2 regions of the Azospirillum sp. TSO5 genome follow, and region 1 is predicted to be linked to the other one. Evidence: riboswitches for the same ligand, from Rfam matches in the RefSeq annotation. Region 1 holds a riboswitch; the other holds the start of a gene.
The links. A riboswitch is a leader RNA that binds a small molecule or an ion and turns the genes downstream of it on or off. The one in region 1 is predicted to bind thiamine pyrophosphate.
Positions count from the first base shown of each region.

Region 2: it holds a riboswitch for thiamine pyrophosphate, as region 1 does, so the genes downstream of both, TSO5_RS27750 (ABC transporter ATP-binding protein) here and TSO5_RS19365 (ABC transporter substrate-binding protein) in region 1, are expected to answer to the same signal.

Region 1 is NZ_LGQY01000074.1:51,529-59,064, forward strand. It holds gene TSO5_RS19350 (ABC transporter ATP-binding protein) at 1-15, opposite strand, end outside; gene TSO5_RS19355 (branched-chain amino acid ABC transporter ATP-binding protein/permease) at 12-1,730, opposite strand; gene TSO5_RS19360 (branched-chain amino acid ABC transporter permease) at 1,798-2,670, opposite strand; gene TSO5_RS19365 (ABC transporter substrate-binding protein) at 2,675-3,811, opposite strand; TPP riboswitch at 3,883-3,998, opposite strand; gene TSO5_RS19370 (DMT family transporter) at 4,032-4,946, opposite strand; gene TSO5_RS19375 ((2Fe-2S) ferredoxin domain-containing protein) at 5,211-5,543, opposite strand; gene TSO5_RS19380 (ABC transporter permease) at 5,730-6,881, shown strand; gene TSO5_RS19385 (ABC transporter permease) at 6,885-7,536, shown strand, end outside.
Region 2 is NZ_LGQY01000128.1:133,418-140,953, forward strand. It holds gene TSO5_RS27730 (hypothetical protein) at 1-1,510, shown strand, start outside; gene TSO5_RS27735 (hypothetical protein) at 1,586-2,140, opposite strand; gene TSO5_RS27740 (hypothetical protein) at 2,137-2,739, opposite strand; gene TSO5_RS27745 (acetoin utilization protein AcuC) at 2,903-4,030, opposite strand; TPP riboswitch at 4,164-4,270, shown strand; gene TSO5_RS27750 (ABC transporter ATP-binding protein) at 4,306-5,037, shown strand; gene TSO5_RS27755 (ABC transporter permease) at 5,034-5,801, shown strand; gene TSO5_RS27760 (ABC transporter substrate-binding protein) at 5,834-6,775, shown strand; gene TSO5_RS27765 (universal stress protein) at 6,898-7,536, shown strand, end outside.

The sequences.
Region 1 (7,536 bases):
CAGCAGCGCGGTCATGCCGATCCCGCCCGGCCCAAATCCGCTCGGCCAAGGTAAGCCGTCGTCACCGCCGGGTCCCGCCGCACGCCGCCGGCCGATCCGTCATAGATCACCCGCCCGCGGTCGAGGCACAGCACATGCCCGGCCAGCGGCAGCAGGAATCCCATGTCGTGCTCCACCAACAGGATCGCCATCCCCTCCCCCGCCAAGTCGCGCAGCAAAACCGCCAGTTCGGCCTTTTCGCCGTCGGTCAGTCCGGCGGCGGGCTCGTCCAGCAGCAGGACCGCCGGGCGGCGGACCAGGGCGCGGGCCAGTTCCACCCGCCGCCGCAGCGCCGCCGGCAACCCGTCGCAGGACTGCCCGGCAAGCTCGCCGACGCCCAGCCGGTCGAGCGCCCAGCGCGCATGTGCCTCCGCCGTCGCGGCGTCCGGATCGAAGGCGAGCCGAGCCGCGGCCACCGCCTCCAGCACGCCGGCGCCACTGGGCAGCGCCGCCGCCTGGAAGCTGCGGGCCAGCCCGGCACGGGCCAGCCGGTCGGCGCGGGCGCCGGTGACGTCCTGCCCGCCGAGCCGCACCCGGCCGGCATCCGGCCGCTCCAGCCCCGACAGCAGGTTGATGACCGTTGACTTGCCCGACCCGTTCGGCCCGATCAGCCCGGTGATGCTGCCCGGTCGCAGGTCCAGCGACACGCGGTCCACCGCCCGCACGCCGCCGAAGGATTTCCGCAAGCCTTCGACCGCCAGCCCATCCGGCTGGGCGGGTGGCAGCGGCGGCTCCCTCGCCTCCGCCAGCATACGGGGCTTGCCGCTGTAGAGGCGGGCCGCAAGGCGGTGGAGAAGCCCGGTCAGCCCGTCCGGCGCCAGCACGACGGTCAGCAGCAGCGCGGCGCCGTAGATGACCAGATAGCCGCGCTCCAGGAAGCGGAACCATTCCGGCAGATGCAGCAGCAGCACGGCCCCCAGCACCGCCCCGGCCATCCGCCCCCGCCCGCCGACGATGGCGATGGTGAGGATGGAGACCATGATCGGAAATTCCAGCACCTCCGGCGAGACGACGCGCTGGGTATGGACGGCCAGCGCTCCGGCGGCCCCGGCGAAAACCGCGCTGATGCCGAAGGCGGCCAGCCGCAGCCGGCCGACATCCAGTCCCAACGTCCCCGCCGCCAGCGGATCGTCGCGCAGCATGATCAGCGACCGGCCGAGCCGCCCGCGCGCCAGCCGCCAGCCGATCAGCCCGCCGAGCGCCACCAGCCCCCAGACCAGCCCGGCCATCGGCAGGCCCCTCGGCACCGCCCAGCCGAACAGCACCACCGCCGGCACTCCGGCGAGCCCGTTGGAGCCGCCGGTCAGCTCCGGCAGGTTGACCGCCAGCAGATGCAGCACCTGCGCGATCCCCAGCGTCGCCAGGGCGAAGTAGTGCGACTCCAGCCGCAGCACCGCCAGCCCGACCGGCAGCGCCAGCAGCAGCGGAACCAGCATCGACAGCGGAAAGGTCGCCTCGAAGCCGAGGCCGTAGCGGCTGCCGAGGATGCCCGTCACATAGGCGCCGACGCCGAAGAAGGCGCCCTGGGCCAGCGACAGCGCACCACCCAGGCCGAAGACGATCTGGAAGCCGAAGGTCGCCAGCGCATACACCCCGGCAACGGTCAGGACGCGCAGGCCATAGGGCGAGGCAAAGGCCAGCGCATAGCCCAGCAGAGCAAAGGCGCCAGCCGCCAGAATGACACTCTCCACCCCGACCCTGCCCCCTCTCCTCCCCGGGGAGAGGGTTGGGGTGAGGGGGACGCGCTGCGCGGATCGCTCAACCACGACGCTTCACCGCTTCGCCGAACAGCCCTTGTGGCCGCAGCACCAGGATCGCCAGCAGCGTCAGGTACAAGGCCCCCAGCGCCACCGGGTAGGACAGCACCGACGACACCCCGACCTCGAACAGCGCGATCAGCAAAGCCCCCACCACCGCGCCCGGCACGGAGCCCCAACCGCCCACCGTCACCGCGATGTAGGCCTTCAAAATCAGGTCCCCGCCCGAGGTCGGCGTGACGAAATAGCGGTTGGCCAGCAGCAGCCCGGCTGCACCCGCGCAGGCGGCCCCGATGGCGAACGTCACCAGAATCATCGCGGTGACCGGCACTCCACAGGCGCGCGCCATCTCCGGATCCTGCGCCGTCGCGCGCAGCCGGCGGCCGAGTTGCGTACGCGCGAAGATCCATTGCTGCGCGCCGATCAGCAGGGCCGCCACCGCGACGATGGCGAGCGACTGCTCCGGCACCGCCAGCCCGGCGATGTGCAGGGTTTCGTCGCCGAACAGCGGCGGTGCAGCGCGCGGCTCCGGCCCGAACAGGATGGCGGCGCCGTTCTGCAGGATGATGCCGACCGCGATGGTGCTGATGAAGACCGACACCGGCGGCCGGCGGCGCAGCGGCAGATAGGCCGCCAGGGCCAGCAGCAGACCCAACGCCGCCATCAGCACCAGCACCACAGGCAGCAGGACGATGCCCGGCAACGGGATCAGCGGCGCCAGCGCCACCGCCAGCAGCCCGCCGGCCATCACGAGGTCGCCCTGCGCGAAATTCACCGCCGAGGTGGCGTTCAGCACCAGCACGAAGCCCAGCGCCACCAGGGCATAGGCCGCCCCCAGCGCCACCCCATTGACCAGCAGTTGAAACGCCGCCATCCGCTCACTTCGCCGCGAGCGTCGGGTCGTCGTACCGCTTCACCAGCTTCGGCACGCGGCTGGTCCCGTCATAGCAGACGATGACGGCGGAATGGGCCATGTTGCCCTTGCCATCCGACTTGTAGGTCATGGCGAGACCCTTGAACGTCTCCGCCGACAGCGCCTTGCGGATCGCGTCGGGCGTGCGGGCGCCGGCCTTCACCGCCTCCAGCACCATCGTCATCCCATCATACTGGCCGAGCGCGAAGGCGTCCGGGTCCTTACCGAAAGCGGTCCGGTAAGCGTCGGTGAAGGCCTTGACCTCTGGCGTGTCGCCGGAAATGGGCGAGGCCGCGGTCTCGGCGCAGACGCCCTTCAGCTCCGCCGGTTCCAGCAGAGCCGCGGTGCTCGGCTGATGCATGGCGGAGCCGGCGACGATCGGCAGCGTCACGCCGCTGGACGCCGCCTGCCGCAGCAGCAGCGCGGTCGGGCCGGAATGCAGGTGCAGCACCAGCACGTCGGGCTTGGCGGCCAGCGCCTTGGTCAGCACCGGCAGCAGGTCCTTGGCCGCCGGATCCACCCCCTCCTCGAACACCGGCGTGACGCCCAGCGCCTTGAAGGCGGCGTCGAGATGGGTCTTGCCGCTCTGCCCATAGGCGGTGGTCTGATAGATGATCGCCGGGTGCCGCTTGCCCAACGCCTCCACCACATAGCGGGCGTGGGCGGATTTGGTCACGGCGTCGCCGGGGAAGAAGCGGAAGACCCAGGGGTTGCCCTGCTCGGTGATCGAGGCGGTGCCGGACACGGTGACCAGCGGCAGTTTCAGCTCCTGCGCCAGCGGCAGCATCGCCAGCATCTGGGTGCCGAGCATGCTGGCGGCGACCGCCCCGACGGTTCCGCTGCCGGCCGCCCGCTCCAGCGCCGTCACCGCCGCCTCGGGCGAGGTGCCGGTGTCGACGACCTCCGACGCGATGGCGACGCCGGCCGGCGTCTGCTTCAGCGCCAGGACGGCACCGTTGCGCTGGCTGGTGCCCTCCAGCGACAGGAATCCGGTCAGCGGAACCAGCACCGGAAAGGACAGCGTGTCGTCGGCCCGCGCCGCCGGAGACAGGCAGGACGTGGCCGCCAGCAGGCCGATCAGAAGGGGAAGCGCGCGCCGCATGACCGAAAACTCCTCAACTCGCGCCGGCAACCGGAGCGACGCGGAGGGGACGGGGCGTTTGCGGCTGATCCGTCGGGTTCCGGTCGGCTCCCTTCGCCGGCATGACCCGGATCAGGTTCGATGGGTGTTGTCTCAGCCCCCGCATCCGCCGATCCGGCGAAAGGCAGGGGCACCCCAGCCGTGAACAGGCGGCGAGAGTGTCGCCGCCGGCCCCGTCCTGTCAAGAACCCAGCCGGCGACGCGCCACCAGGGTTTCACGATGCAGGATGTAGAGCCCGCTGCCGATGATGACCATGGCGCCGGCGATCACCGGCACGGTCGGCAAATCGCCGAACACCAGCCAGCCGAACAGGCTGGCCCAGACCATGCCGGTATATTCGAAGGGCGCCACCACCGCCGGCGGCGCGCGGCGGAAGGCCTGGGTCAGCAGCACCTGCGCGCCGGCGCCGATCGCGCCGACCAGCGCCATCAGCCCCAGTGCGAAGGCAGTCGGCGCCGTCCACACCGGCACCGTCAGCGCGCCGCTGACCACCGTCGTCGTCAGCAGCAGATAGAGCACGATGGACGCGCTGGTCTCCGTGCGCGACAGGCCGCGTACGGCCAGCGCCGCCAATGCATAGAACAGCGCGGCGCAAAGCCCGACCAGCACCGGCACCAGCGGCGCCCCGGCCGAGGGCTGCGCCATCACCACGACGCCGCCGAATCCGACCACCACCGCCGCCCAGCGCCGCCAGCCCACGGGTTCCCCCAACAGCGGCGCGGACAGCGCGGTGATGAACAGCGGCCCGGCGAAGCTCAGCACATAGACGTCGGCCAGCGGCAGTTCGCGGAACGCATAGAAGAAGCATCCCATCGAGATCAGCCCGGCGAAGGCCCGCCAGACATGCCCCCAGGGCCGCCGCGTCCGCATCGCCGCGATTCCGCCGCCGCGCCACAGCGTGTAACCGCCCACCAGCAGGAAGGCGACCAGCGAGCGCACGAACATCAGCTGCGGCACCGGGTAATCGGCGGTCAGGAACTTGATGAGCGTGTCCATCGCCGCGAACAGCAGGATCGCACCCAGGAAGCAGCCGACGGCATAGGGAACCGAATCGGCCTCGGCTGGCAGCAGGTCGGCGGTCTCGGCGTCGGTCATCGGATTGGTTCGGAACGGCAATGGCGGAGGTTGCCCACATTATGGGCAAACGCCCCCGCGTCCCAATGCCGCAACCGCAGGTCTGATAGGCGTGGGGTTTTCGCGGAGTTCAGGCTTCGGATGCCCCCTCCCCAACCCTCCCCCGCCTTTGGCGGGAGAGGGTGCCTTATGCGAAGCGGCGGCAGTCCCCTCTCCCGCGTGAGCGGGGGGAGGGTTAGGGAGGGGGCACCGTCAGCCGACACTCAACCGTGAGCAAACACCCTCTCACCTTGTCAGCACCATCACCAGCCGCTCCACCGGCGCATCGTTCACCAGATGTGACTCAACGATCTCATCAATGTCCTCCGGCGTTTCCGGCCGGTACCAGATGCCTTCGGGATAGACCACCATCAGCGGCCCGGCGGAGCAGAAGCCGAGGCAGCCCGTCATCGCCATGCCGACATCGGCCAGACCCTTCGCCTGGATTTTCTGGTCCAGCCGCTGCCACAGCGGGTGGGCGCCCTTGGCGGCGCAGTTGCCGCGGGGATGGCCGGGCGGACGCTGCTGGGCGCAGCAGAAGACGTGGTGGCGGAAGGTCTGCGGAATGTCGAGCGGCATCGGGCATGCTCCATGACCATAAAAATTATATGGTTTAGAAGCATGCCAGATTGCTGCGCTGCGGCAAGGGTTTTTGTAATCCTTCTAACCCACGGCACCTACAGCGATTCCGGCGCGATGAAATGCTTGGTCGGCAGAGCATTGGCGGTTAAGAATCCGCGGCAAGGGGCAATCCAGGAGACGCCGGTGCTGCTGAGCGGATCGGGGAAGGGCCAGCCGGGCGCAGTGCCGGGCTGGGTCGGGTATGCGCTGCTGCCGGTTCTCAACCTCGTCGCGGCCTTCGTGCTGTCGGGGCTGGTGATCCTGGTGATCGGCGAGAATCCGGTCGACGTGCTGTCGCTGCTGCTGTCGGAGGCTCTGGGCTATCCGGAGGCCATCGGCTACACCCTTTATTACACCACCGACTACATCTTCACCGGGCTGGCGGTCGCCATCGCCTTCCATTGCGGGCTGTTCAACATCGGCGGCGAGGGGCAGGCCTATCTCGGCGGCCTCGGCGCCGGGCTGGTGGCGCTGGCGCTGACCGGCTGGCCCTGGCCGGTGGTGGCGCTGCTGGCGGTGCTGGCATCGGCCCTGTTCGGCGCTGCCTGGGCCTTCATCCCGGCCTGGTTGCAGGCCAAACGCGGCAGCCACATCGTCATCACGACGATCATGTTCAATTTCATCGCCGCGTCGATCATGACCTGGCTGCTGGTGGACGTGCTGATCCGCCCCGGCAGCCAGTCGCCCGAGACCCGCGAGTTCGATCCCGGTGTCTGGCTGCCGTCGATGGACCGCGCGCTGGGCTGGTTCGGCATCACCATCCCGGCCTCGCCGCTGAACCTGTCCTTCCTGTGGGCGCTGGCCTGCTGCCTGCTGTTCCACATCTTCCTGCGCCGCACCCGCTGGGGCTACGAGCTGCGCACGGTGGGCCGGAACGAGCGGGCGGCGGTCTATGCCGGCATCTCGCCGTCGCGGAACATCATCATCGCCATGCTGATCTCCGGCGCGCTGGCCGGCTTCGTGGGCGTGAACGAGATCCTGGGCGTGCAGCACCGGGTGATCCTGAACTTCACCGGCGGCGTCGGCTTCGTCGGCATCGCCGTGGCACTGATGGGGCGCAACCACCCGGTCGGGATCATTCTGGCGGCATTGCTGTTCGGGGTTCTGGCGCAGGGCGGCGGCCAGCTGTCCTTCGACTATCCCACGATCAACCGCGAGCTGGTGATGGTCATCCAGGGTTTGGTCATCCTGTTCGCCGGCGCGATGGAGAACCTGTTCAAGCCACAGGTGGAGGCGCTGTTCCGCCGCCGCAGCACCACCGCCGCCGCAGATATCGCCACCGGGGGAAGGGGCTGAGCGATGGAGGACGCGCTTCTTCTGGCACTGCAGCTGCTGAGCGCCACCATCCGGGTGGCGACGCCGCTGGTGCTGGCCGCCTTCGCCGGTATGTATTGCGAGCGGTCGGGCGTGGTCGACATCGGGCTGGAAGGCAAGATGCTGGCCGGCGCCTTCTTCTCCGCCGCCGTCGCGTCGACGACGCTGAACCCCTGGCTGGGGCTGCTGGCCGGCATCGCCGCCGGGGTGGCGCTGGCGCTGGTCCATGGCTTCGCCTGCATCACCCACAACGGCAATCAGGTGGTGTCGGGCATGGCGATCAACATCCTGGTCGCCGGGCTGGCGCCGACGCTGGCCTATGCCTGGTTCCAGCAGGGCGGCCAGACCCCGCTTCTGCCCAATCAGGCGCGCATTCCCGCGGTGGAGCTGCCGGGGGTCGATGCGCTGGCCGGCGTGCCGGTGCTGGGGCCGGTCTACCGCGAATTGCTGAACGGCAACAATGTGCTGATCTGGGTGACGCTGGTCCTGGTGATCGCCACCCAATGGGTGCTCTACCGCTCGCGCTTCGGGCTGCGGCTGCGGGCGGTGGGCGAGAATCCGGCGGCGGTCGACACCGCCGGCCTGTCGGTGACGAAGCTGCGCTATCAGGCGCTGCTGGTGACCGGCGCGCTGACGG
Region 2 (7,536 bases), on a different contig from region 1:
CGAACGCGGCCTGTCCTGGGCCGAGATCTCGGATCTGCTGGCGAAGCTGGGCGTGACCGCCCGCGACAACCAGCCGATTTCGCCCGTCACCCTGCGCTCCGCCTTCTTCCTTGTCGGGAACGAGGGGCGCGGCGAGACTACCGACGACCATGCCGGCGGCTCCGTCATGCCGGCGGAGACGCTGGCCGCCGTTCACGAAGCCGCGCTGTCCGCCGGTTTGAACGACGCGGAGGAGGACGAAGCAGCCGACTCCGATACGGAAGCTGCGGACGAGGCGCCGGTGTCGGCTTCCGAACCGGAACCTGTGGTGGAGGCCGCCGAGGAAGCCGTCCAGGACGCCGCCGCGGATGCCGTGGCGGTGGAGGAGCCGGTAACGGAAGAGCCGGAGCCGGCTGGATCGGAGCCCGATGTCGCCGCATCTGCACCGCAGGCGGACGAGACCGAATCCGAACCAGATCCCGAGCCCGCCCCCCCTGCCCCGGACCTGCTCGCCCCGGCGATCCCGGTTGCCGACGAGGAGCCGGCGGAGGACAGCGGCCCCGACGACAGCGTGTCGCAAGACGTCTCTTCCGACCCCAAGATCTCCAGGCCGGAACCACAGCCGGCCGCCAACCAGACCCCCGCGGCGGCTGCGCGGGACACCGGTTCGCCGGCGTCTCCGCCTGTGCCTCCCACGACGACCCAAGACGAATCAACGAACGCATACTGGAAAGGCGATCGCATGCTGGGCACGATCTTCGTCCTCAATGACCGCGGCGGCGTCGGCAAGACGCTGCTGTCCCATCACCTGATGGCGACCGCCATGCTGGAAGGCCTGCAACTGAAGGTCGTCGAGTACGAGGTGAACGAGCGTCTCGCCCGCCTGTTCGGCCCGGACGTGGTCGAACATCGCCGCATCACCCAGGACTTCATGAACATGATGGGGTCGGGCGACGGCTTCTACGAGTTCTGGGATCTGATCGGTCCGGAGTTGCAGCGCGGCGGCCGTCTGTACGACTTCGGCGGCAACATCTCGCAGTGGTTCTTCAATTGGGCCGAGGTGTCGGGCTTCGACTATTACGTCGGCGACGGCGAACGGCTGACCTTCATGGTTCCGGTGACCGTCGACCTCGCCTCGCTCTCCACCGGCATGACGACGCTGGAACGGGTGGCGACGATCGCCCCGAAGGCCAAGCGCGTCCTCGTCGAAAACGGCTTCTCCGGCCCCTTCTCGCAGCTTGAGGACAGCCAGTACGCCCGCCGCAAGGCCGAGATGGTTGAGCGCGAGGGCCTGCAGGTCATCTCCATGCAGCCCTGCACCGCTCCGGCCTGGGCGCGCCTGACCGGCCACCGCCTGGATCAGGTGGCGACGATGACCCGCGAGGATCTGGTGAAGCTGGGCATGACCCCGCCGGTCGCCTCCCGCTCGCTGATCATCATCCACGAATGGCTGCGCAACATGCGTCAGGCGCTGTCGCCCTACCTGCATGACGCCTTCCGCCAGACCCCGGCCACCGCCAAGGCGCGCTGAGGCTGGACCGACAGGTCAGGTTGTTTTTGTTTCCGGAGGCCCTTCTCCCACCCAGGGAGAAGGGCTTTTCCGTCTCTACGCCGCGCTGCGGGCGGCGCTGGGGCTGTAGAGGTCTTCCTTGACCGGTGCCACCGACCGCACCTGATAGCCGGGACGCGCGCTGAACCGGCGGTTGGCGCGTTCGGCCGCCTCGCGGTCCGATTCCGCCCACACCAGATAATTGCGCCCGCGTGCCCATTCGACCGCCAGCGGGTGGGTGGCGTCGATCTCGCCGATCTGCTGGTTCACCACCGTCACCAGCCATTCCTTGTCGCCGGGATTGCGCCGGTCGGTCAGGACCAGGATCTGCGGGCGGCGCTTCTGCTGCGCTTCGGTCAGGCGCTGCTGCACCTCCACCTGCTTCTTGCGCAGCTCCACGATGTCCCGCGTCAGCTCCTCGATCTCGGCATGGAGATTTTCCTCCTCGCGGTGCAGGCGGTGGATGGTGGCGTCCAGCTTGTCCAGCCTGTTGCGCACGCCGCGCACGCGCTGGCGCGCCTGCGACACCCGCTGTTCCACGGTCATCAGCACATTGCCGAGCCAGGCGCCGATCGCGACGATCGCCAGGACGATGATGAAGTTGATCATCATGTCGCGGCACCGGCCTTGGCGCGAGCGGTGGCGGGCGGCACCGGCACGCCCCCCTTGCCGCCGGTCCTCGCATCCCCCCGCATGAAGGACTTCTGGAACCCCAGCTTGAAGGGGAAGGCGACGTCGCACAACTGCTTCGCCTCGTCAAAGCTGGAGGCCCAGACCTCCGCCACGTTGGCGCAGCGCCAGATCGGGTTCACGGGCCCGCGTTCGCCGGCGGCCCGTGCGGCGGCAGACGCCTTTTCCTGGGTGACGGTGGCGACGAACTTCATCAGGCCGGCCTGCGGGTCGCCGACCTCATGCACGAACAGCGGCGGCTGCTCGGCCAACTCGCGGATCTGCTTCTCCGCCTTGCGGATGTCGCTTTCCAGCCGGCTGCGGTCGGAGGACTGGCTGTTGCGGCGCTGAACCAGCTGATTGACCCGGTTCTGAAGCTCCTGCGATTCCGCATGCAGCACATAGACGCGGTTCTCGATCTGCTCCAGACCGCTGCTCTTTTCCATGATGTTCGGCAGGAAATCCTTCAGCATCATGGCGACCGGGACGGCGGCCAGCATGATGATGACGATGGCGATCAGGAACAGGGTCGTATTCGACATCCGCCCGCCCGTTCTCCTACCAAAGCCCGGCCCAAGGCCGCATCATCCGACGCGGAAGCTGCACCGGCGCAATGGAATGAGGATCACCGAACAATCCAGATCCGTCAACGAATCGTCACGGCTTGGTTCGAAATTCGTCCCAAATGAAACGATTTGCTGCGGTTCAGGACAGCGCCATCTCCGCCACCCGCTTCACCACGTCCCGCACCGGCCCTGGCCGGCGTTCGTCGCCCAGCGTGGTGAACCAGTGTTCCGGCGGATTGCGGCCCGCGGCGCGGCTCCAGGTCAGGCCGCGCAACACCGCCTCCGCCTCCGCCGTCGGCTTGATCGCGGGGTCGATGCCGTTCATCACCGCCCAGATCCCGGCCCAGCAGCGCCCGACCGACCAGGGGTTATAGCCGCCGCCTCCCACCACCAGCACCCGCGGCGCCAGCGGCAGCAGGGCCGCCACCGCATCCCACAGCGCGCGGTTGGACAGCTCCAGCCGGCTCAGCGGGTCTTCGGCCAGCGCGTCGGCACCGGTCTGGATCACCATCGCCTGCGGACAGAAGGCACGGGCCAGCGGCAGCACCGCCACCTCCATCACATACTCCATCTCGCTGTCGTTGAAGCCCGGCGGCACCGGCAGGTTGCGGGCCATCCCGCCGGCGCGATCCTCCGCCTTGCCGGTGTAGGGCCAGCGCCCGTCCTCGTGGATGGAGATCGTCAGAACCCGGTCGTCGTCGGCGAAGGCCTCCTCCACCCCGTCGCCATGGTGGGCGTCGAGATCGACGTAGAGCACCCGCTCCAGCCCATGGTCCAGCAGTTCCAGGATGCCCAGCACCGGCGCGTTGAAATAGCAGAAGCCGCTGGCCCGATCGCGCCGCGCATGGTGGGTCCCTGCCGCCGGGGCATAGACCAGACCCGCCGGCCTGTCGCCCAGGATCCGGGCGGCCTGCAATGCCGATCCGCTGCTGTGGGCGGGCCGCCGGTACATCTCGGCGAAGACCGGATTCTCCAGCTTGCCGAGATTGTGCCGGGCAGCGGTAGCCTCATCCACCCGCTGTTCCACCTCCGCCCGTTTCAGCGCCGCGATGTAATCGGCGCTGTGGAAGCGCGCCAGTTCCCGTTCGCTCGCCACATGGGTGTCGAGATAGACCTCGTCCGGCAGCCAGCCCATGGCACGGCTGAGGTCGATGGCGGTCGAGACGCGCGGGATCGCCAGCGGATGTTTCGGCCCATAGGTCGAGCCGCGATAGATCTCGCCGCCGATGAACAGCGGGGTGCGAAAGGGCGTGGTCAGGGCTGGCACTCCATGATGCCCGCCAGAAACTAGGCGGGGCCACGCTCCGGTCAAGCGCCCGCTTCCAAGGTCGGGATTCCGCTGGCCGGAAGTCCGATCCGGCAATGCTTGCGATCACGGATCGTCCGCGCCTATAGTCGCCGCCTTCACTGGGGGGAGCCGATGGGCGGCTGAGAGGTCCTGTTGCGGGACGACCCCTGGAACCTGATCCGGTTCATGCCGGCGTAGGGATCAGTGATGCGGGACCGCACCCACTCCTTTTCCGCCAGAACGACATGCTTGCGATGACGCCGCTTTCGGTGACGATCTCGCGCGCCCGGCTGACCTATGGCGGCACGCTGCTGTTCTCCGACCTGACGCTGGAACTGCCGGCCGGCCGGACCACCTGCCTGCTGGGACCGAGCGGCGTCGGCAAGACCACCCTGCTGCGCATTCTCGCCGGTCTCGCCGAACCGGAACCGCCGACGCAAGTCGTTACCGGCGATGGGCAACCGCTGGCCGGCCGCATCGCCTACATGGCGCAGCAGGACCTTCTGCTGCCCTGGCTGACCGTCCTCGACAATGTCCTGCTCGGCGACCGGCTGCGCCACCGCCGGCCCGGCCCGGCGCGGGTGGAGCAGGCCCGCGCATTGCTGGACCGCGTCGGTCTGGCGGGGAGGGAACGCGACCGCCCGGCTGCCCTGTCCGGCGGGCAACGGCAGCGGGTGGCGCTGGCCCGCACACTGATGGAGGACAAGCCGCTGGTCCTGATGGACGAGCCCTTCTCCGCGCTCGACGCCATCACCCGGCTGCGGCTGCAGGAAACAGCGGCAGAGACATTGGCCGGCCGCACCGTCCTGATGGTCACCCACGACCCGCTGGAGGCGCTGCGCATCGGCGACCGCCTGCATGTGATGACCGGCCGTCCCGCCGTGATGGGGCCGGCGCTGGAGCCGTCCGGCACCGTGCCGCGCCGCGTCGACGATCCCGGCCTGCTCGCGCATCAGGCCGAGCTGCTGCGGAGGCTGGCGGAATGAAGGCGCTGCTGCGCGCTCTGGTCACGCTGCTGGTGCTGGTCGCCGGCTGGCAGGCGCTGGTCTGGGCCACCGGCCTGCCGCGTTACCTGCTGCCCAGCCCGCTGGCGGTGGCCGACGCGATGCAGAGGCAGGCGCCCCTGTTGCTGACCCACGGCCTGACCACCCTGTCCGAGATCCTGATCGGGCTGGTCGCCGGCGTGGCGTTGGGCGGGGTCAGTGCGTTGCTGCTGGCGCGCTTCCGCACCGCGCGGCGCTGGCTGATGCCGCTGCTGCTGGTCAGCCAGGCGATTCCGGTCTTCGCTCTGGCGCCGCTGTTGGTCCTGTGGCTGGGCTACGGCATGGCATCCAAGATCGCGATGGCGGTGCTGGTGATCTATTTCCCGGTGACGACTGCGCTGTTCGACGGGTTGCGGCGCACCGATCCCGGCTGGCTCGACCTTGCCCGCACCATGGGAGCCTCCCCCGCCGCCATCCTGTGGAGCATCCGCCTGCCGGCCGCCCTGCCCGCCTTCTGGTCCGGCGTGCGTGTCGCCGCCGCGGTGGCGCCGATCGGCGCGGTGATCGGCGAATGGGTGGGGTCTTCCTCCGGCCTCGGCTACCTAATGCTGCACGCCAACGCCCGCATGCAGATCGACCTTCTGTTCGCCGCCGTCCTGGTGCTGGGGCTGTTCGCGGTGACGCTGTACGCCGCCGTCGACGCGCTGGCCCGCCGCGCCCTGCCCTGGCAACCCGATACCCAACCTGCCGAAGACGCCAACCCTTAAGCCGCCAACCCTCGAAGGGGGAGAGACACCCGATGAAGCACCTATTCGCCGCCGGCCTGATGGCCGCCAGCCTGATGACCTCGCTTCCGGCCCTGGCCCAGGACAAGCTGTCCGTGATGCTGGACTGGTTCGTCAACCCCGACCATGCCCCGCTGGTGGTGGCGCAGGAGAAGGGCTTCTTCAAGGATGCCGGGCTGGACGTGACTCTGACCGCTCCGGCCGACCCCAACGATCCGCCGAAGCTGGTCGCCGCCGGCGGCACCGACATCGCCGTCTCCTACCAGCCGCAGCTGATCCTGCAGGTGGACGAGGGGCTGCCGCTGGTCCGCATCGGCACGCTGGTGTCGACGCCGCTGAACTCCGTCGTCGTGCTGCGCGATGGGCCGGTGAAGACGCTGAAGGACCTGAAGGGCCGCAAGGTCGGCTACTCGATCGCCGGCTTCGAGGATGCCCTGCTCGGCGCCATGCTGGAGAAGCAGGGGCTGAGCCTGAAGGACGTCGAACTGGTGAACGTCAACTTCTCGCTTTCGCCGTCGCTGCTGTCGGGACAGGTCGATGCCGTGATCGGCGCCTTCCGCAACTTCGAGCTGAACCAGATGGAGATCGAGAAGCATCCCGGCCGCGCCTTCTACCCGGAAGAGGAGGGCGTCCCTCCCTATGACGAGCTGATCCTGGTCGCCCGCAAGGACAAGGCAAACGACCCGCGCTTCAAGCGCTTCCTGGCGGCAGTGGAACGGGCGACGCTCTACATTCTGAACCATCCGGAGGAATCGCAGGCCGCCTTCGTCAAGGGCCGGCCGGAGCTGAACGACGAACTGAACCGCCGCGCCTGGGCCGACACCCTGCCGCGCTTCTCCCACAGCCCGGCGGCGCTGGATGCCGAACGCTACACCCGCTTCGCCGAGTTCCTGAAGGCGCGCGGCCTGATCAAGACGGTGGCGCCGCTCGACCACTATGCGGTGGTGGTGAAGTAACACCGTCCGCTTGCAGACATTGCCATTCGCCCCGGCGGAGCGTTATCTGAAAGGAAAGCGCTCCGCCGGCCGACTGTCGAGCCGAAGGCGGGCCAAAGCATAAGATTGGGAGACGCGAGGGCATGCCGATCAAGACCATCCTGCTGCACATGGCCAACGACGACGCCTACGCCAGCCGTCTGGCGGTGGCCGCTGCCCTGGCCAAGCGCCTCTCCGCCCATATCCAGGCTCTCTACATCGCCACCCCGGTGTCGATGCCGGCCGGCGCCACCGGCCGCGCCGCTTCCTACGGCTTCATGGCGGAGGCCACCGCCATCGCCCACGAGAATGCCGAACGCATCGAGCGCGAGGTGCGTCAGGCGCTCGACGGCCTGTCCTTCGACTGGACGATCGAGGAGGGCGATCACGTCGATCTGCTGGCGGAGCGGGCCTCCTACGCCGATCTGGTCGTGGTGGCGCAGTCGGCCGCGGTTCGGGCGGGCGAACGGGTGTCGCTGCACCATATCCCCGACCGTCTGCCGCTGGAGACCCCCACCCCGGTGCTGGTTCTGCCGCCGAAGCAGCCGGCCGCGGCCCCGATCGGCCGCCATGTGCTGGTCGCCTGGAAGAACAGCCCGGAATCGGCCCGCGCCGTCCGCGCCGCCATGCCTTTCCTCGAAGCGGCGGATTCCGTCACCGTCCTGTCGGTCGAGCCGCCGGGCCAGCACAGCAACGATGCCGCCGATCTGGTCGACTGGCTGCACCGCCACTGCATCGCCGCC